4 regions of the Paenibacillus sp. RS8 genome follow, and region 2 is predicted to be linked to each of the others. Evidence: riboswitches for the same ligand, from Rfam matches in the RefSeq annotation. Region 2 holds a riboswitch; each other region holds the start of a gene.
The links. Region 2 has a riboswitch for cyclic di-GMP ahead of ACDZ28_RS10065 (anti-repressor SinI family protein). Riboswitches for the same ligand answer to the same signal wherever they lie in the genome.

Region 1 (7,704 bases), 2.2 Mb from region 2:
GAGCATATGGGAAAGCGACATTCCGTTAATAGAAGATTCCCCACTATAAACAGCGCTCCATATATAATACTGCACCAAAAAATACACAGGACCCACAAATATAGAAACCATCGAATGCGTCCTGTACGCACTCCATTCCTTATAAGTAACAAAAGCAACCGCTCTCATAAGGCGAAAGCGGTGCTTTATCATCTCAAACATAAGTCACATCCTGCCTATCTGTAGATATTTCATAAAAAATAGCAAACTTCTTATTCGAGTCCGGACCAGATCACATTATGTGTGCCAAAAACGCCTCTACCATCCCATACCCCTTTATGCCAAGGGAGATACCAAGCGGCAACCATCTTTTCTATAGGGTCAATGAACAAGGCACATGCTCCTGCCCCTTCGTGAAAATAAGTGCCTTCAGAGTAAGAAGTACTTACATTAAATCGAAGGTCCGGCCCAAGTCCGTATGGACGATCCGATCCTCCATCTCCCCATGCGTAGTTTGGAATTTTCTCAGTATTGAACCGCTTGGTCATTCTTTGAACAGCCATACGACTTAAGATATGACCACCCTCGTATTCCCCTTGGTTAAGCAACATGATTCCGAACTTTTGTATATCAGTAACTGTTGAATATAACCCCCCTCCAGTTCCGGGAAGCTTGATTTCTTCTTCAGACCTTTGTTCCTCATCCGTAAATTCCCCGTTTTGCAGCTTCTGAAGATATTCCTTGGCCCCTTCCGAACGAATGGCGATCCTACTCGCTTTCTCTGGCGGTATAACAAAGAAAGTATCTTTCATGCCTAAGGGTTTTACAATGTTGTCCATTATGTATTCTTCTGCAAAAACACCCGTTATTTTCTCGATAATTGCACCCAAGATCACATATCCGAACGATGAATACATCCATTGCGTCCCTACTGGAAAATGAAGCCCATAGGAAAGTCCAGCTTGAATCCAGTTTTCTTTCCCAACCTCAGATTCATAAATATACCACCAAGCACTTTTATAGTAAGTATCACTTATAGTGCCATGATCTGGTGCAATGCCGGAGGTATGAGTCAGTAAATGGGCAATTGTAATCGGCTTAAAAGGATCCGCATCAAACTCTGGTAGAATAGAACTAACAGGCTGCCCCATAAAAATCTTACCATTATCCGCAAGCTGCCAGATCGCTGTCGCTGTAAACAGCTTTGTAATTGAAGTAATGCGGAAGATTGTATCCGTTTTCATTTCTTGGGTGCTGTCTTCTTCGTAACTGAAACGTCCCCCGGCACCATTAGCAAATATTTTCCCATAACGACTTAGAGAATAAATATAACCATCAGCTACTTTCTTATCACAGAGATCCCCATAAAAATGATTAAGTGCCTCTAAGCGGTCCTCCCTGTAATTCACTTCGTGCAGCTTACTAAGCTCTGTGGATGATAACATCGTTCACACTCCCCTAATTTTAATAAACACGCAATAAATTATCATAAATGTAAATATACACCTAACTCATAATACCTTGTCAATGTAATAGTTACAACATGATATTTCACGTACTTATAAATTAATTCAGTTTATTAATTACATAAATAGCATGCGCTAAAACCCTAATAAATGGAAGGTCAATTATATATTTAACTATTCTTTACTGATCTCACTACCGGTAGCCACTGTCAAGAATCGAGCAAAAAGCGCTGCTCTATTGAACAGCGCTTTTTACTCGATATGAAATGCCTTTATTATTCTAGTTCAGCCGGCTTTACAATGGCTGTACCTTTGTTATTCTTGGAATATTTAGCTTCAATTTTCGTGGTGTATGTATCTTTTTCTCCGTCACTGGTCAGCACATAACTCAGATCGACTGTCAGCTTTTCCGTCTGCCAGGTCTTAGTATTGACGAACAATTTCCAAGTTACGCTTTTCGGTTGAACGGTCTCACCATCCCAGAGATTCTCCTGGTCATACAGCGCGATTATTCCCTTAGCTGCTGTCGGATCAGTTATCGTGAACTGTAGGACCGTCTGTGCGCCAACATTGTTGACTTTCATCGATTTTTTATAACTTTTGACCGAATCAAGCATGGAAACAGGATCATATTGACCTTTCGAGTAAAAAGCATTCCACTCCGCCTTCTCCAGTCCAAGCCAATACTGTGCATTGGGATCGATGGGCTCCCCGTCATCGTCGTAACCCTCGTCTTCAGATTCATCGATAAGCTCACTTCCGTCTACAAGATAGTAATACTCCTTGTCATTGGCATACAGGCTGTAAGATGTTTTTAAAAGACTGCTATCGACGGTGCCTGCTGCGGCAAAATTCGGCAGACGGTTGATATCCAGCTTCAGTGTGTTGGTGTTGCTGATACGCACCCCTCCGCTTTGAATATCCTGTTTTTTGGTCACATCTAAGTGGAAATTCTTTAGTGCTTTGGAGGCTGCCGTTACTTTGCTGATCATTTGATCCGCAGTGACTGCTGCTGTCGTAGCTGCAGACACAACTTGAGGATTAGACATCCATCCGACCGTTCCGGACAGCAATAAAGCACCCGCTGCCAACCCTGTACCTATTGTTTTAAAAAAACTCTTCATGTACTTCCCCTTTCGGCCCCTTGCGATAATGTAACGCCGTATAGGTTGGAATAATAAAAACAGCCCGAAATAGACTACACGTCCTTCAGAACTATCCATAAGACATCCCTATGGCGGCCTGGCGATCATTTCCTTCTGTAGAAAGGCTTTAGACCCATGGCTTTGTGTCATCATCTTTCGATGATTTTACCTTTAACGCGGACATTCAATTAGTTTAAAGGATGTTTGTCCCTTTGCCAATTTTAGCATGGTCATATTTACCTGTAAACGACTTATCTTCCATTTATCTTCACAATAAAGGTAATAGATTAATTTTAATTCAAATTGCTGTTTTCTCTTTCATCAAAATCCTGGTCTAGGCTGGTGTCAGTATTATAAGTCCAATGACCCTTAACATATTTCAAGTAAATAAGAGCTTCGTATTTATCATTGTCCCCCCCTTCATTGTATGTAACATCGCTCCAATCGAGTTTCCCTTGGACGACAGCTTCCTTTTCTCCTAGGTAAACGACTCGTTCGTCGGTTAGCAAGTACCTCGATTCAGAATTGGCAAAGTGCCCCTTCATCATACTTTCCCATGTCACCGAACTGAACACAACAGCATTCCATTCTTTAATAATCGAGGGGTCTGTATATTGGGTAGTAAGATCAAGATTTTCGGAGTTATACGCATTGTAATAGGTTCTTAGATCTGCCAATACGGCATTCTGCTCGGTTTGATGATTCTCCATAATAGCCGCAGCTTTCTTATCAATATCCGCAGGAAGCTCCATACGATTAAAAATCAAGCTATCATTCGCGATCTTCCACTGTCCTCGTTCATATCGAATATCGAAAAGATACACAGCTTCTCGATTCAATTCTTCTGTGTTCTTAATGTAAGTTACTTGAAGATTCGCTTCACTAGCAGAAGTGTATTCAATCCGATCTATTGTCACTTTGAAGTCTTTAACTGCGATTTCACTGATTGGTTGATTAGCTTCATAATCATATTCTAGATTCATATAACCTAATTTAAGATTATCAGATGTTAATAAACGGGGACTAAACGTTTCGTAGTATTTCGTAAGTAGTTCTTGAATAGCAGCGTCCTGACCCTCTCCGTACGGTTTCAAGCTCACGGATAGCTTAGATTGATCATAACTAACCGAATATTTCGCTAAGTTACTAACCAAACGAAGAGGAAGATACACTTGTCCATTAAGGACAGGAATCTCTTTATCCAAATAATAAGTCACTCCGTCGTAGTAGATGATAGCCTCACCAGCCCAGAATTCGATTTCAGCACCTCTTATGACCCCTGAGATTTTACGAGTATCGGGATCAAATGATACCTTATAACCCATGGCGGAGAAAAATTGGCGATATGGCACGTACATAACACCAGACTTTAAGATCGGATGAACGCCAGCAACCCTTACATTATTCACAAACAACTGAATAGATTTGTCAGCAGACGCTGTCCCTATAACAAGCGGTGTAGTCATTATCAAGCAAAAGCTCAGTAAAAGAACCGCAAACTTTCTAACCATTTAACACATCCTATTCTCAATAATGGCGTAATTTGTTCTACCTGTTTAATTCAACTTCTTCTATATTTCCGTCCCATTCCATGATGACTTTTTTATGAAGGGAAGTGTTTCTATAAATACTATTGAACCTGATTAGCTAAGTCTACTAGTTCGGAATCATCCAGTTTGTAATCACCTAACAGATCAAGATTTCCGTTGATATAATAAACAAAGCGGGCCAAGAAACCATCTTTGCTCTCCCACCAAATAGATTGACTGGTCTCATCCTCATCGTAATAAGCCTGTTTTCCGTTTTTTAGTGTATAAGGTTGTTTACCTTGTTCAGATACTTTCTCTGGATCATTTATAACCTTACTTAGAATCAACCTAATTTCCTGTGTGGTCTGCTTGTTTTTATAATGAAAGATATATTGTTGGAGTATATATGGATTATCAAGTTCTATCTTCGTACGAACTTCATTCACTTCAAATGGAAATCTAAACGGCTCAACGAAATCATAATTCATCGATAAAACCCTATCTTGATTACTACCGCTGCATCCACTTATTAAAATAATCAATATTAATAAAACATAAGAAAAAACACTCTTCATCTCTTCCCTCCTTCGTATTACATAACAAGTAAAAGGTAGCAAATTATTTGGGTACACATACCATCAATTCACCTAAGGATACATCAACCAAATATTGGAATTAACATCTATTATATCAAACAAGTATAGAGATTAAAGGAGAATACGAAATTAGCAAACCAAAGAGTACTAGAATGAATTACCTTCACAACAAAAAAAGCATAAAACAGACTCCCGTCCGCTTTATGCTTTGCACCTAAACTTATTTTACAAATCCAAAAAATCTTAGGATAAACAATATTTTACGAGCGCATCACGCACACCATGCTCGTTGTTCGAACCCGTTACAGCATTCGCTGCCGCTTTTACCTCTACAGGAGAATTATCCATCGCCACACCCATTCCTGCGTAAGTAAGCATAGAAATGTCATTAAAATAATTACCGATGGAGAGAACTTCTTCCTGTGGTATTCCCAGCTTCACAGCAAGATTTTTTAAAGCGTTACCTTTAGAGGATTCCGGATGCATCAAATCAACGAAAAATTCACCACTCCGCAAAATGTTGTATTCAGGGGTCCAAGTACGCCATTCACGCTCAGCTTCGTCAAGAATATCTGGCTGTGTAAATACAGTAAACTTAACAACCGGCTCACGGAAATCTTCCCAGGCTGGCAGTGTTGCAGGCACAATACGAAAGTGCTCATACATATAATTAGCTTCTTTTGTCAGGTTCTCTACATTATCAACATACATATCAAAAGCAGTATTCACATCATAATGAATATTGTGTTTACGGCAATAGTCAATATAGGGGTCAAGACCACGTGCATCCATACCGTATTGATGCAATACTTCACGATCTTTCACACGTACCGTTGCTGCCCCGTTGTGACCTAGTACGTAACCAGACAGCCCCATTTCCTCCATAAAAGGAATCGAGTTCTGTGGACTGCGTCCCGTACACAATACGATTTGACCGCCAAGGCGTGTAACCTCAGCAATAGCTTCTTTATTCTCAGAGCTTAAGTGGTGATCATCATTTAATAGCGTACCGTCCACATCTAGTGCAATCAGTTTGTATCTCATACTCCACCATCCTTGTCTTTCTTTTTCTATATTATTCTTTAGATGATTCTGCGCCTAAGAGTGCCAGTTCCTCTAACGTCAGTTCCCGACAAGCTCCAAGCGGCAGACTTTCATCCAGCTTCAATTCTCCCATAGATACACGTTTCAGAAAAGTGACTTTTTTGCCTACCGCCTGAAACATACGCTTCACCTGATGAAATTTCCCCTCAGTGATGATAAGTGAAATATGAGAAATCACTTTGCTGCCGCACTCTCTTCCAAGAATGGTTAAGTGTGCAGGTAAAGTAACGTAGCCATCTTCCAGCTCCACCCCTGCTGCAAAAGCCGCGACATCATCCGCGTCTACATCGCCCTCGATGGTTGCCTCGTACGTTTTCGGGACATGCTTACGTGGCGACAGCAATTCATGGGCAAGCTTCCCATCATTAGTGATCAGAAGCAGTCCCACAGTATCCTTATCTAGCCTTCCTACAGGAAACGGTTCAAACTGTGCATATTCATGCTTTAAAAGATCCAAAACTGTCCGATCCCGCTTGTCCTCCGTAGCTGACAGGACACCCGGGGGTTTGTTCATCATAAGATATATGAATTCACGGTAGGTAACAGCCTCTCCCCCTACCTCTATTTTATCGGCATAAGGATCCACATGGTACCCACTATCTTTTACCACTGTCCCGTTCACCAATATTAAGCCTTGTTTAGCTTGTTTACGGATATCACTGCGCGACCCCACTCCAATATGGGACAATACTTTATCTAATCGTTGTTTTTTGGCGGGCTTACCTGATTGGCTCATTGTTACATCCACCTCCAGCCTGCGGGATATTCGTTCTTGAGTATGCCATCCTGCCATTTCCCCCAGCCTGCGCTATAACCGTCAATGCAGACCAGAACGTATCCTTTTTGGGCACTTCCTATTCTAATAGAGAGACGTTCTTGAGCAATCGACAACGTCTCTCCTTTAAGATAGGAAATAGCTTCATGATTCGTACTGGAGAGTGAGACACTTCGGCAGCTTTCTCCCGGATGTAAAGCTGTAGCCATCGGATGACCTGGAATAAATCTGCCGTTACGGATTTGTCCTACATACCATCCCGGACGAATCGTCTTTAATCCATTTAGTCTTTCCTTAGGAAGCGGAGAAATGTACAAATGATCCCCGAACAGAACAGGATATCCTTGAGGTTCCCAGCCAAGCTGATCTCGTACAAAACTCCCATACGCTGCCAAAGCCTGCTCGTCACCTGAAACTTGCCGACCACGGTCAGCGCCACCAGTAGCTTTGTGAGAGGATTTCCCTTCTTTCCCCCGTCTTCCTTCTGATTTATTGGATGATTTAACATGTGCTGCACTTTTTGGAGTAGTAGTTCTTGCTCTTGCAGATTCGTTTAACTTGACCTCTAAGTGATCACGTTCCTCCATTGAGCGCTTAGTTCCCCCATGTTGCAATACAGCCATGAAATGTCCTTCGCCTTTCACCTTATGCGGCCACAGTCTTGCTGTACCTGAGAGTTCTCCGAAGCCAGGAGCGAATGAGCCTGTACCTCCTACCGCTACCACTGAGAACTGTGGATGTTCAGAAATAAACTCCGCTATAATTTCCTCATTTTCTTCTGTAGCAAAGGTACAGGTGGAATAGACAAGTGTACCTCCCGGTGCCAATGCTGTTGCAGCAGAACGTAAAATATCCCGCTGCATGGAAGCATATTTGGCAGGTGTACCTGAATCCCACTGCTTCACCATGTCTTCATCTTTACGAAACATCCCTTCACCTGAGCAGGGAGCATCAATCAAGATTTTGTCAAAAAATAATGGGAATGCAGCCGCGATATGATCTGGGCTTTCATTCAGTACAACACCATTACGCACTCCATACAGCTCCAGATTTTTGGCTAGAGCTTTAGTCCGTTCCGGATGAAGATCATTACTAACCAGCAAGCCTTCC
Region 2 (7,704 bases):
GCCATATTGTGCTTCCCAGATCACGAAGGTTTCCGGTGCGAACACGTTATAACCATATTCAAAGCCTAATACCGATGCTTCTGACAGCGGACTGTTGTATACCCCAAAGGAAGCGCGGGAATTACTCAGCTGATGAAGCGGAGAGAACAATTCCCCAGTCTTACTGTCGTGCAGCACTAGATGTCGATGAGCGAAGGTTCCGCGCTGAGCATCCTGGCCGCTCAGGCGAATTGGCGTACCATCTTTTAGAATGGTAGCGAAGGCGAGAGACTCAGCAAGTGCCCAGTCGACCTTCTCACCTTCATTCAGTGCATCCTTACGGCGTTGCAGAATTCGTTCCAGCTTCGGATAGACTTGGAATCCTTCTGGCACAGTCAGCAGTTCACGATTGATCTCCTGCAGACTGGAGATAGATAATGCTGTTGAGCCTGGCGCAGCGTGTTCCGCTTCTAAAGGAATGAAGGCTTTTGGTTCTTTTTTCTTGTGATTGCCTTCCTTCATACTATCATACGCACGTTGCAAAACGCTTTCTGCAGCAGCATTCATCTCTTTAACATCGTCAGCTGTAAGAATCTTTTCACGCTGTAGTCGCTCAGCATAAACCTTGTAGACGGTTGGATGTTTACGCACCTTACTGTAAACAATAGGCTGTGTAGTATCAGGATCATCCATTTCGTTATGACCATGACGGCGGTAGCCGATGAGATCAATCACGAAATCCTTTTTAAATTGGTGGCGATATGCGCTAGCTAAACGGACAGCTGCTACACAGGCTTCCGGATCATCAGCGTTGACATGGACAATCGGGATTTCATACCCTTTGGCGATATCACTGGCATAATGCGTAGAACGGGAGTCTTCACTTTCGGTCGTAAAGCCGATCCGGTTATTAACAATGATATGGATCGTTCCACCATTCTGATAACCTTGAAGTTTGCCGATATTAAGTGTTTCTGCAACAATCCCTTCACCCGGAAAAGCAGCATCGCCATGCATTAGCACTGCTATAGCTTTACTGGTATCAATCTTAGGCAGCCCGGCAGTGCTCCGATCCTCTTGAGCGGCACGAGTGAAACCTTCCACGACAGGATTGACGAATTCCAAGTGACTTGGATTGTTCGCTAGTGTTATTCTTGTGCGTACGGTTTCTCCTTCACGGACAGCGCGGTCTGCACCGAGATGGTATTTCACATCACCCGTCCAGCCATAGTTAATTCCTGTAGAGCCTTCGGAAGGGAAGAGCTCCTTGTTTGGAGAATGATGAAACTCTGAAAATATAATATCATAAGGTTTGCCTAAAATATGTGCGAGAACGTTGAGACGGCCGCGGTGCGCCATACCCATCAGAATATGCTCTGCGCCGTCATGCGCAGCAGCGCGTACGATTTCATCGAGCATCGGCACAAGAGCGTCGTTGCCTTCCAAGCTGAAACGTTTCTGACCCACAAAGGTCTTGTGGAGGAAGGTTTCGAATTGCTCTACTTGAATCAGGCGGTTCAGTAGTTCTTTGCGTTCTGAATTATTTAAAGGTGCCGGTGAGCTAGTGGATTCTGCCTGTCTATTCAGCCATTGCAATTCTTTTTCCTCATGCACATGCCCGAATTCATAGGCGATAGTTTTGGTATATGCCTGACGCATACGCTGAACAGCATCCCATCCGGTATGCACGTCATTCGGTGCATTCTCCCAAATGAGTGTGGCAGGTAATGCGATCAGATCCTCACGGGTCAGCCCATAAGTTTCAAGTTCGAGATATTTAGCCATGGGATTGTGGTCCCGCTCAAGCGGATCAATTTCAGCGGCCATATGGCCATATATACGAATATTAGCGATTAACTTGGAAGCTCTTACTGCTTTTCTAAGCCATTCGGTGTCTCCTGAAATGCGAGGCTGTGGAGCCGGTTCGCTATCCGGTGTTAATGGTGGGGGACCCGAATTTGTAAAAAGTTCGCGATAATTATTCTCTACGGTGGTTGGGTCTTTCACAAATTGCTCGTATCTTTCTTGAATGTAGCCTAAATTGGGTCCATAATACTTACTCCAAATGGATTCGTTATAGGGCTCTTTGGCTGCCATGAATACATCCTCCTCAACGGATGAACTCCATACGTGACATTTTGTGTCAATGCTTGTAGGAGCTGTGATGATTGCGGTTTCATTCCTCATCTTATTGTGCTACTTTCCACACATGTAATCAATTCATTCTTTCGTCTAATACGTTCGCAAAATGGTATGGGTTAGCTTGTTCTACTAAATAAAGAGTTGTTCTTTTTTATTACCCATTCTAAAGGCCTACTAAAATGATTCTATTATCCTTAATTTTAACTAAATAGGGAATTGGACATTGTTATATTGGCTTATATAATTTTATGAATAAGACGAGTATCGCGATAATAGGACAGGAAATTCTATAAAAGAACTTCTATTTTTTGTTTTTTAATGGAAAAACTAATCAGAAATCGACACACTTTTTCACTTTAGTATAGTATAATGTTATTGCAGTTAGCGTTTTTCATATATTTCAAAGTAGATCCTTTCACGTAAAGGGTCCAGTAAAAGGTAAACTTGCCGAAAGGCAGGGGCACAAAGTCGCGGGTCTAAGGTAGAAATACTATGACAGCCGGATTGCCTGGGGACGTAAAATCTTAGGAGGAGATTTTTTGGACAAGTCCAACCAGGGAAGCAACAGAGAACAGCAGGTCATTGATCTAGACGTAGAGTGGGTCCATTTATTATTAGCAGCTAAGAAGGCTGGCATAAAGGCAGATGAAATTCGTCGCTTCTTTCATGAGAAGACTGTGCAAGCCGTGCAGTAATACATTCAGAGCATTACATATCAAATGAGCACAGCGATAACTCGCTGTGCTTTTTTTCTTTATATAAGAAGTTATAAGTTTCAGATGAACACTGTCCTTATATTCTAGTAGAATATAAAACGCCTTCGCAGTCCATATAGGAGAACGAAGGCGCTTATGCTTGATAGTATGAGTAGAAGAGGATCTTATCAGATCAGATGGAAGGATTAATCCTTCTGATCCAGGCGCCATTTCTGGTAGTCCAGAAACTCCTTGAATTCGCGTTTGCTTATGCCTGAGGCCATAGCTTCCTGCACCAATCGGAACCATTCCGAATCTAAAGGTGATTCCTCAGCATCATTAGGTTCTCCATAGAGCAAAGCGTGGATGGATACCTGAAGCGCGTCGGCGATCTTTTCGATAAATTGGATTGAAGGATTGGATTGGATGTTTCTCTCCACATTGCTAAGATACGACTTAGCAACATCCGCTCTGTCCGCAAGCTCAGATAGGGACAATCCCTTTTCTAGGCGGAGATGCTGGATACGTTGGCCCATATTTTGTGGCACTATGCTGACGCCCCTCCGTAATTTTTGTTATTAGTATAGCAAATATCAATAAATTCGACAAAGATTATTGTAAAGAAAAAAGCAGCATCTACTTATCCGCTTTCCGGAATAAGAATCTGCTGCTCTTCGAATGGAAGACTTATTAGATTATTTAGCGGATCCAGCAGTTTGCTTACCTACGAAATCCCAAGTCAGAGTTAATGAATCTTTTTGGAAGTAGTTTTGCTCTTGGCCGTTATCAACAAATTCGAATTGAACGGTAAAGCTATCATTTGTGCCGGCCTTAATTCCAGATGCTTCGCTAGTACCCCAGATTGCATCAAGTCCAGTGTTTTTTACGAGATCCGGTGTCTGAGTCTTCAAATCGGCCAGGGTAGTTTCCCAAACTACTTTCTCTTCACTACCAGGTAAGATGCCGCTTTTATCTTTATTCACCAGGAATTTAACTTTGATGAATTTTGCCAAATCGTTAGCGCCGTTGTTACCACCTACATCATTAATAGAGGTAGCTGTTTTGAGGAGGATCGAACCGATATCAAGTGTACCGTCATTTTTTAGTTTGAAGTCTCTTTTGATCGTATCGCCTGGCTTCAGATCCTTCAAATCAACGATAACAGAAGGATCAGAGTTCAAATCCAGTGTACCTGCTGCGAATGTAGCGGTGCTTTGTGCAGTGTCGCTAAAGTAAGCGAAAGTTCCTCCACCAATCAATGATAAACCCAGTGCTGCAGATGCTACGCCAAGACCCAATGTTTTTTTGATACCCATAATTAAAATTCCTCCTCGGTTTTTGTGGTTTTTTTATAAAAGTTATATATTGTAACTTCCGGTTCGTAAGCGGAAGCGGACAATCAACGAATTACTGTATTTCAGTTGGAGGTGGAGAGGTGGGCAGTATAGCCGCATTTTTCTTTTCGAGTGCAGCTACAGCCTTCCATGATGAATACAGGGCATAGAGCAGGAGCATCAAGCCTGGTACGATCATGAGCACAACACTTCCAGCTTTGGAAACTGCGAAATTCATAGCGTAACCTACATAAGGTACGGTGACCCCTGCATACTCAGCTACAACATTCGTGGAACTGGTAGGGTTCATATCAGGCGCATCATTGTTATCGCCTTTCGTGCGATACATGGCTTCACCAGTAGCATTGTTCATTGTTGCTTCTACAACACGGTGAGTAATGAGCAGGTTTTCTTCATTTCTAAAGGTGATAACATCGCCTTTTTTGAAGCGATTCATATCTCCTCCGGGTTTTAAAGCGACAATCGATCCGGTTTGAATCCCTGGCTCCATCGAACCTGAGAGTACCGATTTGATCTGGTATCCGAAGAAGGCAGGTTCACCGCCGGAGGCCTTGGATAACACTACGGCTATCACCAGCAGAATAAAGATCACAAGCATGATGCTCGATAATGTATTGTTGATCATTTTTTTAATCCGCATATTATTCTCCACCTTTGTCTTGTTGAGGGGCCGAAGGAGCTGGTGTTGCTGCCGGCGGGGAAGAGGTTGTAGCTTCCGCCTTTGGCGTCTCCTGAGGAACCTTTTGCTGTGGTATATCTTGTGGAATCGTTGGCTCTTCACCAACTTCCGTATCGACCGGGTTAGTAGCTGGGGCTTCAGGTTGCTCTTTATTTATGTTCTCTGGAGCAGCTTCACCTGTCGGTGGAGTCGCTTCCGTTTTTGCTTTCTCTTCAGCTTCAGCTTTCGCTTTGTCCTCTGCTTCTTGCTTTTCTTTTTTCTCCAGGGCCAAACGTTCTTCTTTCTTCGCTTGTTCCAGCGCCTCTAATCGGGCTTTCTCAAGGGCTTCCAATTGTTGTTCGCGGGTTTGACTGATCAATTGGAGCTGACTCTGAAGAGTGCTGATGCCTGAAGTAGCTGATTCTTTAAGATCATTCATTTCAGTATTGAGATTTTCATAAGTGGAGGTAAGCTCGCTAGAGATATTGCCAGCCGGTTGACTAAAAGCAATCAGGTAGGGGAACGGCTGCTGAAACGCCTCATTGCGTAACTCTGGTTGTCCATATACATCACTGGTCACTACCGAAGCAAACGGAAGACCGATGTCGTGAATAGAATTTAGGTATTGGATGACTCCATTTAAGGAAGCATTCAGGGATTCAGAGATTACACCACTTTGATTCAGGCTATTTTGCAGCTCACTGAAGAATTGTTCATCCTTGATTTCTAAACAGTTTGAATCTAGAGAGGTCATATATCCTCCAATCTGGAATAATACGGCTGCTGCTGCGTTCAGCTCACTATTGATTTCGTTCCAAATTTGGCTGTTGGTGGCCAATTGCTCATTAACGCCATCAATTTGAGATTGAAGCGCGGAGATTTGCGAGGAAATCTCTTGCGCTGCGACATCAAGCTCATCCAGCGACATGCCTTCTATTCCCGAAACATCTGAGAGACTGCCTGAAGGGGCATAGCTTTGTAGCGATCCTTTTAAAGCAGTAGCTTTTTCGATATGATCTTTGAGTTCTGTTAGAAGCCCTTTGATCGAGTTTGGAAAGACTTCGCAAAAGCTAATTGTGCTGGTCGCTTGCGTAGTAGCTCCAAAACCACCGTAGGTATTACCCACTTGCTGCGAGGTATACAGAAACAAGACGGAGACAGCCATTCCTGATTGCAGAACACGTAGTCCGATTTGCCTCTTTCTTTTAGGTCTTCTTTTTGCTGATCTGGGTCTCAGAGGAATACCTCCCCTCAATGTCTTGAATTTCTTTGGTTCGTTATTGTCGTTCTCAATAAAGAACAACTTCTGTAATGAATAATACATGGAATAAATTGAAAAGAAAACTGCCAATAAGCCTCGTTTGTGCTCTATAAAGAACGAAAATGTTAATTTATCTCTATTTACCTCGTTTTTTCGCTCGATATCTATTTTTATTCGCAATAAAGAACGATACGTGAGAAAGGGGGAGGCATTAAAAATAGCCTAATCATGCGAGAGGCACGATTAGGCTATTAAGAATGTTTTGGAGTTGAATTTGTGGAGCGGGTTAGGGAAGACGAGTACCACGCGAACTAACGTATAAGTCATACCACTCTTTACGAGTAAGCTCCAACTTGTCCGCATCGGCGCAGGCAGCAATGCGCTGCGGATTCACAGTCCCAATCACAGGCTGAATAGCTGCCGGATGTGTCATTAGCCAGGATAGCACTATGGCTTCGGGTGTTGTTCCTTTTTCATCTGCAAGTTGTTTAACCATGGCAGCGGTCTGGACGATATTCTCTGGTTGATCCTCTAATGAACGTCCGCTAAATAAGCCTTGTGCGAGTGGGCCCCAAGCTTGAAGCTGAATATTCTCCATTCGACAATGCTCAAGGGTTCCCTCAGGAAAGGTAATATCCTTCCAAGGTTCACGGTTTACACTGATTCCAGCATCGACCCAGCTCAGCTTGGCTAGGCTCATATGTAGCTGGTTTACGATAAAAGGCTCATCGCAAGAGGCTTGGAGCATTTTGATTTGCGCTGCGCTCATATTGGATACACCGAAATGGCGAACCTTGCCTGCTGCTTTTAATTGATGCAATGCAGAGGCTACTTCCTCCGGATCCATTAGTGGATCAGGCCGATGAAGCAGCAGAATATCTATATATTCAGTTCCTAGTCTCTGCAATATTCCATCTACACTGCTTAGAATATGCTGGCTTGAGAAATCGAACACATTAGAGCTGTCTCCAGGCTCCATCAGCTTAATACCGCATTTCGATTGAATAATGATTTGTTCGCGGAGTCCTGGGCGTTCTTTGAAGATCTGACCGAACACCTTCTCGGCTTTACCACGGGTATAAATATCTGCATGATCAAACATATTGATACCAATAGACAGTGCAGCGTCGACGGCTTCATGTCCTTGCTTAACATTCTCGGCGGTAATAGGTTCATGATCCCAGCCCCCACCAAATCCCATACAACCTAGAGCAATACGGCTGGCTGGTATACCGCGCTTGTTTAAAGGCAGCGTTCTCAACAATGTGATTCCTCCTAGGAAAATATGATTGCGTACACGTACATATTGTACACTTTTAGAATCCTGTATGGTATTTATTGCAACTGCGCAGCAAAAAAAAGAAGAGGCCTTTAGGCCTCTACTCTAGATTGAGTGGTGTTCCGACATCATTTAACTTACGTGCTACAACGTCATTATAGAGGCGTTTCAGCCATTTTAGCTCCGTCAGGTTATGTTCATAGGTGCCGTACATGAGATGAAGAGCGGAACGAGGAACAATGGGAATATGTTCTTCATATACCTGATAAGCCAGATTTACCTGATGTTCAGTTTCCCGAATACGTTCTTCGAGCAGTTTCTCCACTTTGCTTTGA
Region 3 (7,704 bases), 630 kb from region 2:
ATCATGAATCTCGCTGCTGCCATCCAAGCCGTAGAAGTCAAAGATCGTCTTCATCCAAGTATCATAGCCGGTTACGGTATTCAGTGGATTGTTTTCTTGTGTAATAAACTTGTTATAGGCTTCTGTAGCCGTTCCTGTAAAAATAACATGATCGCTGACCATTTCTACCACATCAATAAGCTTGCGATCTTGAACATTCGGATGTGCTGCCTTATCTTCATCTAATTTTTGTTTGTAGGTGGTTAGGAAGGCTTTGAATTGTTCTGGATCTGTGGTCTTTGTCATCATAGGGATCTTCGTAAGCCCCTCAAACCGGATCAAAGGTGCTTTCCCTTGTTCTTCAGCTGTATATGGATTGACGATATACACTGTACCGCCCTTAGTCACATCATGTGCATAATAACTATTCGTCGCAAACTCAGGAACGGTTATAGTGTTTTTACCAGGACGTAATTGCACGCTTCTAGCCCAAACATTCCAAGCCGCCTCTTGTTGCGAAAATACTATTGCAGGTAATTTATCAGTAGAAGCTGCATCTACATAAATATTGATCGTATCTCCAGGCATTGCAACGAGTCCCGTAGGTTGGTTGTTCGTACCGAAACCAATTCTCAGGTTTTGCTGTGCATGCTTTTTCATATCCCCACGCTGTTCAGCCTCAATAATGGTGCCTTCGGTTTGAACTTCACCATTTACTAGCTTCTTAGCCAAATCCAATGAGTCTTTAAGGATTGGATAGAGCGGATGTACTTTTGCCGCCTCTTCTAATTCATTGATTGCATTGGCGCTATTATAAGCAGGAACAACCGCACTCATCGTTCCATCTGTGAAAATACCATTCACAGCTTCGCTTACTTTATCCTCTGTATAAAATCTAAATTCAGCCGCAAAAGGTCTGTTAATATTGGCTTTTGTGAACTTGAATTTCAATCTTTTAAACTTCGTAGGCTCGAATTTAAACTCCAGAAAGTCGTTCGTACTAGTCGCGGTTCCGCTAGATACGAGCTGAAAGGTCTCTCCCTTACTCGTCTCTGATGCATAGATTTCAAAAGCTTCTGGGAACCCTTTGCGATTATCTCTAGCCAGGAAAGCCACTCTGTCTAATACTTTGGCCTGTGCTAATTCAAACACGACTTCATTCGTGAAGCTGTCGTCATTATTTTTGTTCGTTTCCCAATGTGTATTCGGCAGATCATCGAGCATGTATTCCGGTTTCGTACCTGGGTAGCTTCCACCATTCACCGTTACTTTTGATACGTTTGAGTTTGGCATTCTGTAAGCTTCGCTATAGGCATTTTCATATGCTGTGCCATACCCCTTTAACTTCGAAACCTTAGCTGCCGTTTCCTCTACTTGATGGTTTTCCAGAAGCACCTTTGCATTCTCTATATCTGCTTGAAACTGCGTGTACAGTGGATGTAACTGCACTTCTTGTTCTAAAGCGGTTAACTTCTCTACCGTATTAAATGCTGCACTAACTTGACTCAAGGTATCATCTGTAAATAAGTTTTTCATCTTTGCCGATATGGCATCTTCTTTGTAAAAAGAAAATTCAGCCGCACTCGCCCAATCCTGGTTAGCTTTTTTGTAGACAAATTTAAGTCTCTTGAAAGCTGTAGGTGCAAACTCAATCTCCACAACATCTCCTGCTCCGCCTTTATATTCTCCAGAGGATATTAGTGTAAAATCGCCTGCATCCGTAGTTGAGCCATAAATATCAAATTCCTGAGCAAACCCCTTACCCTTTGCACCGGATTGTCTTGCAGCATATACGATTCTATTTAATTCCGTGGACTCATTAAAAACAAAGACAACCTCGTTCGTAAACGTTGAGCTATTCGGTTTGCCCGTTTCCCAATGCGTACTCATATCGCCATCAATAGCCTTAGCTATTGGTGAACCTGAGTAGTTGCCACCATTATTCGTGATGGATTTAATATTTGCAGGATTCATTTTAAAAACATCGTTATAAGCGCTAAGGATAGCCTTTCCATACAGATCAAACGGAATAACTGACGCACTGCTTAATAGCTCAGCTTTGCTTTGTACTACGCTGTTCACTACACTTACCTTGCTTACATCACTTGCTAAAGCATAACCTGCCTCGCTCGAAAAACTGGCTATCATGGCTGCCGATGTAGCGATTGCAATCATTTTTTTCATCTTTTCTACCCCCAGATGTAATATGAATCTCTTCAGTACCCAAAAATGGGCACAAAAAAAACTACCCCAAAAGAGTAGCTTGATTGCGTATAAAGTCCATAAAAATTAAGACTTAATTTTTATTAAACTTTAACAAGCATAAACGCCCCGACGCCCTTCTAAGGACGATACGCGTTTAAGCGAGAAATATAAGACATTAAGTATAGGTGTATAACTTATACTCACTTATATTTTAACAAAAAGCGTAATACACTCTTTGGCAGCTGGCTGACAATAGTTATAATAACCTTAGTCCCTATAGCTTTGCGTCCCTACATTTCCATAGGTTTGCCTATGAAGTTTCGAATACATTACAAAGAGTAACATAACGCTACATCTGATCGCATGATTAATTGGTATGAAATCCGAATAGGTAATTGCAATTAGTTTTTCTGTTCTGATAGATATTTTTTATTAACTATCCCAGACTATGAATGATACTTTAGAACTGCTTAGCGGCTTAATCTCTTAGCCCAAACAAACGCCGGAACCAATTCCACACATCACCCGTGATCGGAATTAACCCGAAACCATGCTCTCCAACAGCGATTACACCATATGCCCATTGTCCAATAGCTACCGCACCTCCAGCGATTCGCCCTATGGCTATCGCCCCAAACGCCGTATCGCCTATGGCTATCGCTCCCAATGCTTTTTCGGCTATCGCGATCGCTCCCACAGCCACTCCTGCAATCGCAATTGCTCCCGCGGCAAAGCCAAGCCAACTAAGTGCTATCGCTCCGAGCGCTAACCACATCCCCAGTGATATAGCACCTACGGATAGTACACCGACGCTTATTGCACCTATGGATATCAAGCCTATAGCTACATCTCCAATAGCAATTAAACCAACAGCCGTCTTCACTTGTGGCTTGCTTCCGTGACCATACCCCTGACCTGAGTATCGACCTAAATTGCTGCGGATACTTACCACCGGAAATGATGGAGACGGCCATTGATAATCAATTTCCCGTCCACCTAACCCTCTAGAATCCGCCCAGCGCGTGATGTACTTATGCCATTTCATATCCATCCCGTCCCCCTTCTCAATTACCTTAATTATACAACCCCGGGGTTTACCTGTACTCAGACTCTGACCTGAAATCCATCTCATCCTCTAGACGGAGATATGCTCCTTAGGATCACTGTTTGGGAATAGGATCAGGCTTTCCAAATAAATATCCCTGAAACAACTGATAACCACTCTGCTTAAGCCATTCAAAGTCCTCTCTAAACTCCACACCTTCTGCTAAAGGAACGGATTGGATTTCTAAAGCTTTTTGTAAAAATTGTTTAGCTATTTTCTGTTTGTTCAGATCGCTGGACACACCCTGCACATATTTCATATCCAGCTTCATGTAATGGGGTTTAAGCTCCAATAACATCTCGATTGTGCTGAAGCCCTCGCCAACATCATCTAAAGCGTATTCAAATCCCCGATCCTTGTAATATGTCAAAATAGCTTTCAAATGAGCGAGATCATCCACTTTCTCCGTCTCAACAACTTCAAAGACAAAAAGAGACGGATCGACGCCTAATTGATTGGCCAGTTCAACGGTTGATCTTAAGCAGAATTCTGGCGTGTAGATCGACGTTGGGATAAAATTAATAAAGGTTTTTTTATTTAAGGGTGCAGCATATTTTACAGCAGTCATTCTACATAACCGGTCTAAAGCATATAAACGCCCACGATTCCGTGCCGCCGCAAAAATCTCATTAGGATAGATAAGGGACCCATCTTCTTTTTTAAATCTGGATAGGAGCTCGTATGCAAAAATCTCTTCCCGTACGTTCACAATCGGTTGGAAGTGACAAGTAACTAAGCCCTTAGTTATAACCTCATCAATCCACTCCATATTAAGTACAGTGGGTAATTCGGATAGAGGTCTCCATGTTTGGTCATCTATACGGAATTCAAACTGCTCCGACTCCATATGGTCATTACAGAAATCTAGAAAATCCCGCACCCCAGCCTCCTTAATCGTAATCACATTTTTTTCTACCTTATGTATCGTATTACTTCTACTCAAGTGATGAATAACCTCAGGTAAAATCCTTAGATTATGCTCACCATGAGCCTTGATTTCAAAATTCAGCTCTCTTACTACACAATGATTACATGCCACATTCATAACCCCTTTAATAATCAATTCTCTGAAAAAGATCCCGGAACTGCTCGTCTCAATCGAAATCCGTATACTCTAGTAAATACTTCGGGTCTAACACGGTGATCTGCTGATGTTGAATATCAATAATCTTTTGCTCCTGCAGATCTTTAAGCACAAGGGTAGCCGTCTCCCTTAACGTTCCGATCATATCCGCGAACTGCTGATGGGTTAATCGGAGATCAATCATCTGCTTGCCTTGCTCCTCTATTCCGAATCTTTGGTATAGTCTTCTTAGTGTAAAGACCGCACGCGCTCTCGCATCATGAAATTTCATTTCATGTAATAACCGATTCGATAAAAATAAACGGTCCATTTGCAGCAGCATCAATTGCTCCTTAATCAACGGGTAGCTGGCAAGCATCTGCTCAAATGGCTCGCGTTTAATCTCAAATAATACTGTATCGTTCATAGCTACGGCAGATAGCACCCTTACATTGGAGGGATGGATCACTTCCAGATCACCAAAGAAATCGCCTTTTCCAAAAAGATCTACGGTATGCTCTTTCCCCTTCGTAGTGGCGTACACCCTAATAATTCCCGAATAGATAATGTAGGCATGATCCCCTGGATCTGATTCTGCAAACACCAGGGTACCTTTGGAATAGGCCTTATATGTGAACAGTCTTGAGACCGCCTCAATCTCCTTCGGGGTTAACCCCTGAAAGAAGCGAGTCCCCGTCCAAAAAGAAGCTTCCATTTCATTATTCCTTTCTAAAACATTCCATAGTTTTGTATGCCAACATACAGATAATAAATCATCATCCTGTTATTCTATCGTAACGATACCAAAACCAGAACCAATAACAAAGGAGAACCTTCCATGAGATATAATTTTGACGGAAAAGGGCTTACCGAAACGCCAGAAGTCGTGTTTGAGAGCAATCCTCTACTAGAACTGAGCATGTACAACAACCACATTAAAGAGATTCCCGATCAGCTCTTCCTTCATGATGAATTAGAAGTACTAAATTATGCGGGTAATGAAATCGAACGGTTATCCGACAACATCAGTCGTTTAGTTCACTTGCGAATGCTGGATTTAGGCCATAATCGACTAAAAGTACTGCCGGATAGCATTGGCGGACTGCAGGGGTTGGATTCTTTTCTATATCTAAGCAATAATCAGTTCGAACAGCTGCCGGAGCAGCTTTGTAATCTCCAGAAGCTCAAGTATCTGAACGTAACAGATAATCATCTTAAGCAATTACCTACCCATATAGGCGAAATGAGCAGTCTAATTGAATTGCGGCTTTATTATAATCAGCTAGAACGTCTACCTGATTCGATCACACGAATAAAAGGGTTAAGAGAGCTCCATCTGTATGGCAATCAACTGACCGTTTTACCCGAGCATTTGGGTGCTATAGAAGAGCTTCGGATTCTTGATTTAAGTGATAATCGAATCGCTGCACTGCCTTTATCCATTGGTAAACTAAGTAAGCTAAGAAGACTGAACCTTAGAAAAAATAAACTGAATCAGCTGCCTGAGGAAATAGGTCAACTAAGCAGCCTCATAGAGCTTGACCTAAGAGATAATCATCTGCAGGAAATTCCAGATTCCCTGCTACAGCTGGATCGATTAGAGAAGCTGGATCTCAGATGGAATCACAGCTTGAGGGGAACAGACATTGTAGAGCAATTAGAGCAAAGAGGATGTATCGTTTATAAATAGTCACACTGATAAACAAAACAAGGGAACAGACTTGGACCTTTCGCCCAATCTGTTCCCTTTTGTTCAAGCTTAAACTGTATCTCTTAATCGTTCCACAATACTTTGCTTACTTATACTCCGAAAGGCAACATACGGAATAATAACAGACAGGACAAGTAGCGCAGGATATGCCATCAGTAAAGGGATAATGGTGAACTTATAACTGAAGAACCACAAGTTCCCGACCACACCTCCAATAACTCCATAGGAAAAGAGTATACCGAGAACAAGCGAGACAATGATCGTCGCAGCTGCATAATATAGTCCTTCAAAAACTACCATCTTACGTAATTGTTTATCCGTCATACCTATACTTTGCATAATCGCAAACTCTTGTCGACGGGATAGTAGGCTAGTCAGCATGGAATTAATGAAATTCAAAATACCTACCAAACCAATGATCAGGCATAACATTCCACCGACATTGATAAGCATGCTTTGTAGTCCTTTAAAGCTATCTAGTAAGGTCAGCTTAGAGTCATAATTCATAAGAGGCTCAGTATCTTGCGTATAACTCTTCAGAAAGGTATCCATAGCTTGCTCATAGTTTTTCTCAACGTTAAATGCATAAGTCATAACTATAGGCCGTTCAACAATCTTAGTAAATTCATCTGCAGGCAGGTACATCGTAAAACTGCTTCCCCTGCGATTGGTATTCGTATAATAGTCTGTTTTTGCTTTCGCTAGAACTTCATATTCATGCATTTGACCATCTACAGTGATCTGTACCTTCTCCCCAATTTTGTAGCGGTCGACATCCCATTGAACATTATCATGATCATCAGCAGGTAATCCTTCAATGATATATTTTCCCGTCGCAAGCTTGTCTAAATCCAGTTCTCCTTCCACAATGTCAAGCCTTGAGAAAGGCAAATCCTCTAACCCATATAAATCAAGCTGTTGATCATCGCCTTCAGGAAGAAGAAGACTATGACCGGTATAAGCGATTCGATTATCGCCAGTATAGTGAATCTTACTATCACTCAAATTGTAATATAATTTACCGCCCTCTTCGAATCCTGGCTGAGACTTTACGGCATGAATAAAGCTTTCAGATAACTCATCTTCTTCAGAACGAAACATATTCAGATTAAAATAATTGGCATGACCGATCAGGAAGTCCGTATCTGCGAATTTCGAAAGATACTTATCCATATCCATTCCCTTGGAGAGCGTAAATACAGTATTAAGCACTACTAGACTAAGCGAGAGTGACAATACTACTAACAGCGTACGCTTTTTGTTGCGGCTGAGATTAGAGCGTGCCATTTTATGCAGTTTACCACCATCGGTACCCTTCTTACTGGTTTTATGGATATGATCGGTAACCTCACTGTAACGTACCGCCTCCACAGGGGAAACACTACCTGCTATCTTGCCAGGCTTACGAGTACTAATAAATATAGTGATTAGCGCAAATAATGCCGCTCCAATAAATATAATTGGATTCAGAGACACTTCGGCTACTGTGGCCCCAATTTCACTGACTCCTACAATCATTGGTAAACAAGCTTTACCTATGACGAATCCAATTACTAATCCAAAGGGAATACCGATTACAGAAAGCAGTAGTGCTTGCTTAGTAAGCATGCTTTTAATCTGTTTAGACGTTGTTCCAATCGT
Region 4 (7,704 bases), 160 kb from region 2:
CCAGCGGGCGGTCGTACGTACGGAGTCTCTTAATATATCTTTCATAATGTAGAACTGTTGGGTATAATTGGAATAATGCTATCCTTAGGAGGTTCATACGTATGAAGAAGAAAATAGTAGGGATTGCAGCTGCAGCGCTGTTGCTCGGAGGATCAATAGGATTTGCAGCAAGCTCGTCAATAATTGGCGCTAAAGTTACCGGACTGTATACGATAAAGCAAGACGGAAAGAAGATTGCGGACGCAGCTATTATAAACGGATCAGCTTACGTACCCGTGCGCACGATATCCGAAGCGACTGGAACGGACCTGACAGTAGAAGGGAAGACAATAATACTGGAGAGTAAAGTAACGGAGAAGCCCGCGGCAATATCTGAGACTGACACAACGGCTGCAGATCGGACAGGAACACCAAAGGCAATCATTGAGGCGGCTAAACTCCGGGAAAGATTAGCAGTGGCAGAATCCAGCGTGCAATTTCTCAAAGAAGCGATCCAACAAGCGGAAGCTACTGCGGCCGATCTAACAAGCACAGCGGACCAAGAAGCTCGCAGAAGCTATATCGCCGATTTGAATAAACGCCTTGTGTACACGGAAACAGAAATTGCGCAGATCAAGGAGCAGCTTGGTGAATAAAGCACTGGTGCATGTTGAACCAAAGCCTCTATATGTTGGATCTGAGATGCACCTACCATAAGCATGATACTATGGCCATCTCTCGGGTGGTCTTTTTGTTATGTACATTTTTCCTTTTAATAGGTTTAATTAATCATATAGTTAAAGGGGATATTACTATGAACTCATTAAGCGCGAACCAGTTAACCGCGGTATTCCGGGAATTCGGAGACCACGCTTTTCTGTATCTTCCGAGGGGATGGATATGATGCGGTGTTTAACGATACGACAGCCTTGGGCAACGTTGATTGCTCTTGGTGAAAAACAGTTCGAAACTCGATCATGGAGAACAACCTACCGCGGGGGGTTAGGTATTCATGCCGGAATGAGGATAGATAAGAAGATATGTGAACAGGAACCATTCAGGTCGATATTGGCGAAGCATGGTTATACAGCAATAAATTTACCAACAGGGTTTATTATTGCGTTAGGTCAACTCACGGGGTGTTATGAGGTTACACCGGAGGTGGACCTAAGGGAATGGATAAAGGGAAATGAATATGATTTTGGCGACTATAGTGAAGGGCGTTTTGCTTGGAAGCTTGAAGATGTTCATCAGTTAAGTCATCCTGTACCGGCTAAGGGCAGATTAAGCTTATGGGAGCATCCAGATCTAGCCTAAACCAAAAATTGATCTTTTTAATGTGATTTTCATGTGAGCATCATCTTATTTTCAGGTTCGGGGTATATATTGAAGACACCAAACACCCCCCAGTGTTTTGTGGTATAAATCTCTTAGGTCTTGCCAACTCCCATGGTAAGGCCTATTTTTTTGTTCGCTAATGGAAATGGGGGGAGGGGCGTAACTTTTTACGCGGCTTTACTTAATCTGATACTGCCCTTCATAGCTCTTAAAAGATGAAATATCCAGCCCGAGATATCTGCGCATATGAATAGCAGCTTGTGCAGCAACGATGTCGTTTAACAGCAGCATTCGTTCATGGTATCCGCGACATATAAATTTGGCTTCTATCCCTGTGTTGAGCCTGTTCTGCTCATATACCTTGATTCCCCGTTTTCTCATTTCCGAACGAACATCTCTTAGATCTGCTGTAGCTACTGCCGCGGCGGTTCCAAGAACCTCCAGATAGGGGGCGGGCGTTCGTAAATGTGTAGATAAAATGGCGGAGTCCCGTTCGAAAGCTGATAAAATCATCGGAAGCAATAAATAAGATTTCACCAGCATGTTGTCTCTGCTTTCAGCTCTATGCATGAATCTCATCACCTCTAATGGGAACGTATATTCGTATTCTACCCCGATATCCCAAAAATAATCAATGGTATTTCTAAACAGCCAGTCCAATGTGATTAAATTCACAACTAAAATAGAAAGAATAAAATATATTAAAATTGTAATAATAAAAATTAATGATTTAGGCTTATGAAAAGGAGAATTAGGATGAGAGAGGAAGGAAGTCTCCGCCGTGGATTGGTATTTGGTTTGATTTTTAGTATTCCATTATGGATATCGATATTAGGCTATATACAGTTACTTTAAAATTGAATAAAAACTTTTGCGTGAAGCGCCTTTAGGTGCTTTTTTTGTGCTGGTTAATGTGTATGATTATTAAAAGGAATTGATTGACATTTGTGGGGGCGGAGCGCTAAACTATTATTAGTTCAAAAGTATTAAAAGTCATAGACGATTATTTAATAGGATGCTTAAACTGCCGGTTCTATTTTGCAAAGGGTATACATATATAATCATGATAATAGCAAACCGCCCGAAAGGGTGGGACGCAAAGTCCAGGAGTCTAAAGTGTCTTAAGGACACTATGACCGTCCGACTGCCATGAGAAGGGAATTCTACTTCTTTTTTGGCGGTCTTTTTTGTTGTTAGGTCTTTTAGAGTTTCTGGTAATTATTCTGATTAGATATAAATGATAGATTTAGGAGGTGTGCTTTTTGAAAAGAAGAATAAAACCGCTACTCTCACTAGTATTAGCGGGGGCTTTAATGGTAGGCAATGGACTTTCCGGAGGGCATTTGGTAAATGCAGCAGGGGAGGTACCTCCCTATACTCCTACACCTGTGTTAGGTATTGCAGGGAATTTTAATACTTTTATTTTTGGGGATTTCAAACAATCTAATGATCAGGTTCATGGGCGCCTTGCCGCCAAAGGTAACATTACATTGCAGAATTACGGCGTATCCAAGGATAATCCAGGTGGAGATGTCCTTATTGCTGGTAATGACATTACTTTTACTAATGGTACTATTCATGGAGCATCCGTTTATGGTGGTGTTTTTTCCAGCAACGGTGTAGATCTTAAAGAACCAGCGAGAAAAGGAACGCCTATTGATTTTGATGCTGAAGAGCAATTTCTTATCGGACGTTCTAATGAATTCTCTTCACTTACTACAGTTGGAACTTTCAAAAAGGAATATGGGAAAATAACAATTGATGCTCCGGAATCATTTAACGTTCTTAATCTAAGTGCTGCCGATTTCGCTAATGCTAATGGCTTACAGTTTAATATTGCAAATAACGCCACAGTTATCGTTAACGTTAGTGGAAGTTCAGTTGAAATTCCAAGTTTTCAAATATGGGGAGGCAGCCCTAACAAGGTATTATTTAATTTTTATGAAGCTAGCACTGTAAACATAGGAAGTTTAACGATAGAAGGAACTATCCTAGCTCCGCATGCGAAAGTAACTTATAATTCTGGTGAACTGCATGGGACACTGATTGCAAAGGGATTTGCTGGTGGGGTACAGATGCATTGGTATCCATATGGAGGGGAGGAACCACCTCCGACACCAACGCCGACCGTGACACCAACACCAACGCCGACTGCGACGCCAACACCGACGCCGACTGTGACGCCAACACCGACGCCGACCGTGACACCAACACCGACGCCGACCGTGACACCAACACCGACGCCGACCGTGACACCAACACCGACTGTGACACCAACACCGACGCCGACTGTGACGCCAACACCGACGCCGACTGTGACGCCAACACCAACGCCGACCGTGACACCAACACCGACGCCGTGCGTGACACCAACGCCGACCGTGACGCCAACACCGACCGTGACACCAACGCCGAAACCAACACCAACGCCGAAACCAACACCAACGCCGAAACCAACACCAACGCCGAAACCAACACCAACGCCGAAACCAACACCAACGCCGAAGCCAACACCAACGCCGAAACCAACACCAACGCCGAAACCAACACCAACGCCGAAACCAACACCAACGCCGAAGCCAACACCAACGCCGAAACCAACGCACACACCAAAACCAACACACACACCAACGCCGACTGTGACACCAACACCAACGCCGGACGTGACGCCAACACCAACGCCGACTGTGACGCCAACACCAAAGCCGACTGTGACGCCAACACCAACGCCGGACGTGACACCAACACCAACGCCGGACGTGACGCCAACACCAACGCCGACTGTGACGCCAACACCAACGCCGGACGTGACGCCAACACCAACGCCGACTGTGACGCCAACGCCAACGCCGGACGTGACGCCAACACCAACGCCGGACGTAACGCCAACACCAACGCCGGACGTGACGCCAACACCAACGCCGACTCCGTCGTCTGAGGCAACACCAACGCCGACTCCGTCGTCTGAGGCAACACCAACGCCGACTCCGTCGTCTGAAGCAACACCAACGCCGACTCCGTCGTCTGAGGCAACACCAACACCGACTCCGTCGTCTGAGGCAACACCAACGCCGACTCCGTCGTCTGAGGTAACACCAACACCGACTCCGTCACCGGTGGCTCCGGTATTCCCAACACCAACGCCATCCTCCGTAATTGGCATTATCGTCGTTAATGATGACCCTGTGCCACTTGGACCTGTAGCTTCATCGACGCCAGTACCAGTACCAACACCAACACCGTCGGGTAGTACAGAGGTGCTTGTTGATGATGACGAGATCCCATTAGGATCAGTAACGGAGGTAACGCCAACACCGTCACCAGAGGATATCGCCGTGGTGGATGATACAATCCCGCTAGGTAATCCACCTGTGGATGAACTTCCGAAAACGGGAGAATCAAGTCCAGTCCCTTATTATGTAGCTGGTCTAGGTTTTGCACTTATTGGATTGCTAATGAGAAATAGATTCTCTAACAAGAAATAATAAACGGTATTTGTAACGAGAACATAAGGTATGCCAGAACAGAAAAGAGCCGCTTTCGGGACATATTCCGATAGCGGCTTTATTTTGTAATGATTGTTATATTTTGGAGCAATCTAAGCAGATGCTATACTGATTTACAACGGATATGAGGAAAGGACGGGGAAGATGAATTGGTATGGTTCTTCATTAGTGCGATCATCGTCATAGGGGCTCTGATCTTTGCGGGCTTTTTCTTTTATGGTATTGCTATTAAACGAGCACCGAAGGAATTTCTGAGTAATAATCGTGATTTGAAGGCTGATCCCCCGGTTGCCGGGGCTTCTTGGGGGGAGGGGAAGGATTGGGTTTCCACTCAGAGCTTTGAGAATGTTGAGATTATATCTGAGGACGGGCTGCAACTAAGAGGATACTTGCTCCTTTCGGATCATGCTGAGGGACGTACAGCGATTCTAGCCCACGGTTATTCTGGAAAAGGGAAGGATATGGGTGCGTACGCCAAAATCTATTACGAGAGACTGGGCTTTAATATCCTGATTCCCGATGCCAGGGGGCATGGGGAAAGCGCTGGGAATTATATTGGTTTTGGTTGGCATGAGCGCAAGGATTATTTGCAGTGGATTGAATATATGATTAAAAAGATTGGGTCCAGTGCTCAACTGGTGCTCCATGGGGTTTCTATGGGGGGTGCTACCGTGCTGATGACCTCAGGAGAAAATCTCCCACCGCAGGTCAAAGCTATTGTCTCAGACTGCGCTTACAGCTCAGTTAAAGCACAATTAGCCTACCAGTTGCGGCGTATGTATCACTTGCCAAGCTTCCCTTTTATCCAAAGTGCGAGTCTGATTACTCGTTTGAAGGCAGGGTATAGCTTTAGTGAGGCATCTGCCTTGAAGCAAGTGCGGAAAGCGAAGGTGCCGATTCTTTTTATTCATGGAGATGCGGATAATTTTGTACCGTATAGTATGATGAATGAATTGTATGAAGCATGTCAGAGTCCCAAAGAGAAGTTCGTAGTGCCGCAAGCGGGGCATGGGTTAGCTTATGATATGGATAAGACGGGGTATATAAACGTAGTAACAGCTTTTGTGAATCGTTATGTAAATTAGATGCCCTGAACGTAGACAGCGCCCGATATCCGCTAAGTAGCGGTTATCGGGCGCCTATATTTTTCCACACATGGCATGTGTCCTTGTGTAAGGTTCGTACAGCCATGCTTTTTCGTTATATTCATCCCCCGCCGTTCGTGAGTAACGGGTGTCTTAATTCCTTGTTATTTCCAGCAGCCGTGTGGCGAGAATAATCCTTCCAATACGACAAAAGCCCTACCTCTCTTTTGCCCTTGCGGCTCCATTGACCGCGCCAGTGTGAATCGGAATGCTATATTTCGAATTTAGTCTCATAAAAAGGAAAGTTTCTGCAAGAAAACATAAAGCCTCTGTGTCCAAAATGCCGATGTGTAAATGAGTCGGCCTGACATCTTCTTGATGGGGATATTCAATATATCGAAAAACAAATACGATATAAATATAACACAGTATTGTTAAAAAGACAAATATAATAATCAATTCCAAGATAAGGGTAGTTTTATTTAGGAGGGGAACAAGTAGAGCAAGATAGAGCGATTGATTCGAATATAACTTATGCCGGATTATTTGCGGATTAATTCGGAAAAGCTAGTAAGCCAGAGGGAATGGGACTACGGGGGCTATTTTGCGTGCCTATTTTGTGAACTACTCTCTAAAACTTACATTAAACCCCAACATTGATTGAAGGATTGAGGGTAGACCGTTATAATTAATAAGTCTGGATTTTAATTAAAAAATAAGGGAGATTTTTATGAAACGCGCAGATGTGTGGTTGATTTCCATCGTGTTAATTGCTGCGCTCGCTTTTCTCGTACCGAGATGGTTTTCGGACAATGATGATAAAGGTGGGGCCGGTAAAAATCTCGTAGCCAATGTGACAGTGGACGGCGAGTTATTTAAAACGGTAAAGCTTACAAAAGAAGAACAAACCATTGAGGTCCGTACCGACCGTGGTTATAACATCTTGAAGGTGCATGATTACGGGATTGAAATGTATGATGCTGACTGCCCGGATCAAGTGTGCCTAGGTTTCGGTTTTATTACCCTGCCCAAACAGACGATTGTCTGTCTACCGCATAGAGTATTAGTGGAAATCACGAGTGCGTCGGGGGAGGATGATATAGATGCCTATGTCCAGTAGTGAATCTGCAACAGCTTTAAAAAGAACGGTAATTATTGCGATTTTCGCCGCGGTGGCGGTAGTGCTTAGTCTAATAGAGGCACAGATTCCGTTGTCAGGAATGGGACTGGTACCGGGTGCTAAACTAGGATTAGCCAACATCATGATTTTGACTTGTATTTACTTTTTACGTGGACGGGACGCATTCCTGCTTGTCATCCTCAAAACACTGCTCACTGCATTTCTGCTAGGTACTTTTTCAAGCTTACTGTTCAGTTTATTCGGTTCGCTTTTTAGCTTTGTTGTAATGTTCGTATTAATGCTGATTAGCGGCAAAGGTAAGAGTATAAGTTTGATCGGAATTAGTATAGCTGGTGGGATTGCACATAATATCGGTCAGCTGCTGGCAGCTTCAATGGTATTCTCATCCCTTAGTATTTTTTATTATCTTCCCATGCTGCTGATCACTGGAGTAGTAACAGGAATTGCCGTGGGCTATGCAGTCCGTTATTTGGTGGCTTCATTGTCAAAAATATCGTTGTTTGAAGAGTTTTTGGACTGATTAGTCACATCAGCGGAAGGATGACTAACATGAATGAATCATTTGAAGGTCAAGAATTAGAGGGAGAAGGACAAGCTATCATCTCTCTGGATGGGGTATCGTTTGGTTACGATCCTGAGCATCCGATTCTTCAAA

Region 1: it holds a riboswitch for cyclic di-GMP, as region 2 does, so the genes downstream of both, ACDZ28_RS19635 (DUF6612 family protein) here and ACDZ28_RS10065 (anti-repressor SinI family protein) in region 2, are expected to answer to the same signal.
Region 3: it holds a riboswitch for cyclic di-GMP, as region 2 does, so the genes downstream of both, ACDZ28_RS07215 (NPCBM/NEW2 domain-containing protein) here and ACDZ28_RS10065 (anti-repressor SinI family protein) in region 2, are expected to answer to the same signal.
Region 4: it holds a riboswitch for cyclic di-GMP, as region 2 does, so the genes downstream of both, ACDZ28_RS10875 (choice-of-anchor A family protein) here and ACDZ28_RS10065 (anti-repressor SinI family protein) in region 2, are expected to answer to the same signal.

What each region holds. Positions count from the first base shown of each region.
Region 1 is NZ_CP168131.1:4,140,985-4,148,688, reverse strand. Features, by position in the region: gene ACDZ28_RS19645 (ABC-2 family transporter protein) at 1-201, opposite strand, end outside; gene ACDZ28_RS19640 (serine hydrolase domain-containing protein) at 252-1,424, opposite strand; gene ACDZ28_RS19635 (DUF6612 family protein) at 1,721-2,569, opposite strand; cyclic di-GMP riboswitch class I at 2,679-2,770, opposite strand; gene ACDZ28_RS19630 (copper amine oxidase N-terminal domain-containing protein) at 2,884-4,101, opposite strand; gene ACDZ28_RS19625 (hypothetical protein) at 4,221-4,694, opposite strand; gene ACDZ28_RS19620 (Cof-type HAD-IIB family hydrolase) at 4,959-5,759, opposite strand; gene ACDZ28_RS19615 (pseudouridine synthase) at 5,791-6,555, opposite strand; gene ACDZ28_RS19610 (RsmB/NOP family class I SAM-dependent RNA methyltransferase) at 6,558-7,704, opposite strand, start outside.
Region 2 is NZ_CP168131.1:1,965,634-1,973,337, forward strand. Features, by position in the region: gene ACDZ28_RS10060 (2-oxoglutarate dehydrogenase E1 component) at 1-2,076, opposite strand, end outside; cyclic di-GMP riboswitch class I at 2,549-2,633, shown strand; gene ACDZ28_RS10065 (anti-repressor SinI family protein) at 2,661-2,816, shown strand; gene ACDZ28_RS10070 (helix-turn-helix domain-containing protein) at 3,023-3,352, opposite strand; gene ACDZ28_RS10075 (TasA family protein) at 3,512-4,132, opposite strand; gene sipW (signal peptidase I SipW) at 4,224-4,811, opposite strand; gene ACDZ28_RS10085 (hypothetical protein) at 4,813-6,153, opposite strand; gene ACDZ28_RS10090 (aldo/keto reductase family oxidoreductase) at 6,377-7,354, opposite strand; gene ACDZ28_RS10095 (PadR family transcriptional regulator) at 7,470-7,704, opposite strand, start outside.
Region 3 is NZ_CP168131.1:1,336,403-1,344,106, forward strand. Features, by position in the region: gene ACDZ28_RS07215 (NPCBM/NEW2 domain-containing protein) at 1-2,163, opposite strand, end outside; cyclic di-GMP riboswitch class I at 2,419-2,505, opposite strand; gene ACDZ28_RS07220 (hypothetical protein) at 2,663-3,229, opposite strand; gene ACDZ28_RS07225 (EAL domain-containing protein) at 3,345-4,334, opposite strand; gene ACDZ28_RS07230 (Crp/Fnr family transcriptional regulator) at 4,384-5,067, opposite strand; gene ACDZ28_RS07235 (leucine-rich repeat domain-containing protein) at 5,191-6,042, shown strand; gene ACDZ28_RS07240 (ABC transporter permease) at 6,112-7,704, opposite strand, start outside.
Region 4 is NZ_CP168131.1:2,120,991-2,128,694, forward strand. Features, by position in the region: gene ACDZ28_RS10860 (hypothetical protein) at 102-635, shown strand; gene ACDZ28_RS10865 (ASCH domain-containing protein) at 883-1,296, shown strand; gene ACDZ28_RS10870 (hypothetical protein) at 1,495-1,992, opposite strand; cyclic di-GMP riboswitch class I at 2,379-2,469, shown strand; gene ACDZ28_RS10875 (choice-of-anchor A family protein) at 2,580-4,802, shown strand; gene ACDZ28_RS10880 (alpha/beta hydrolase) at 4,973-5,908, shown strand; gene ACDZ28_RS10885 (NusG domain II-containing protein) at 6,639-7,028, shown strand; gene ACDZ28_RS10890 (Gx transporter family protein) at 7,012-7,569, shown strand; gene ACDZ28_RS10895 (ATP-binding cassette domain-containing protein) at 7,599-7,704, shown strand, end outside.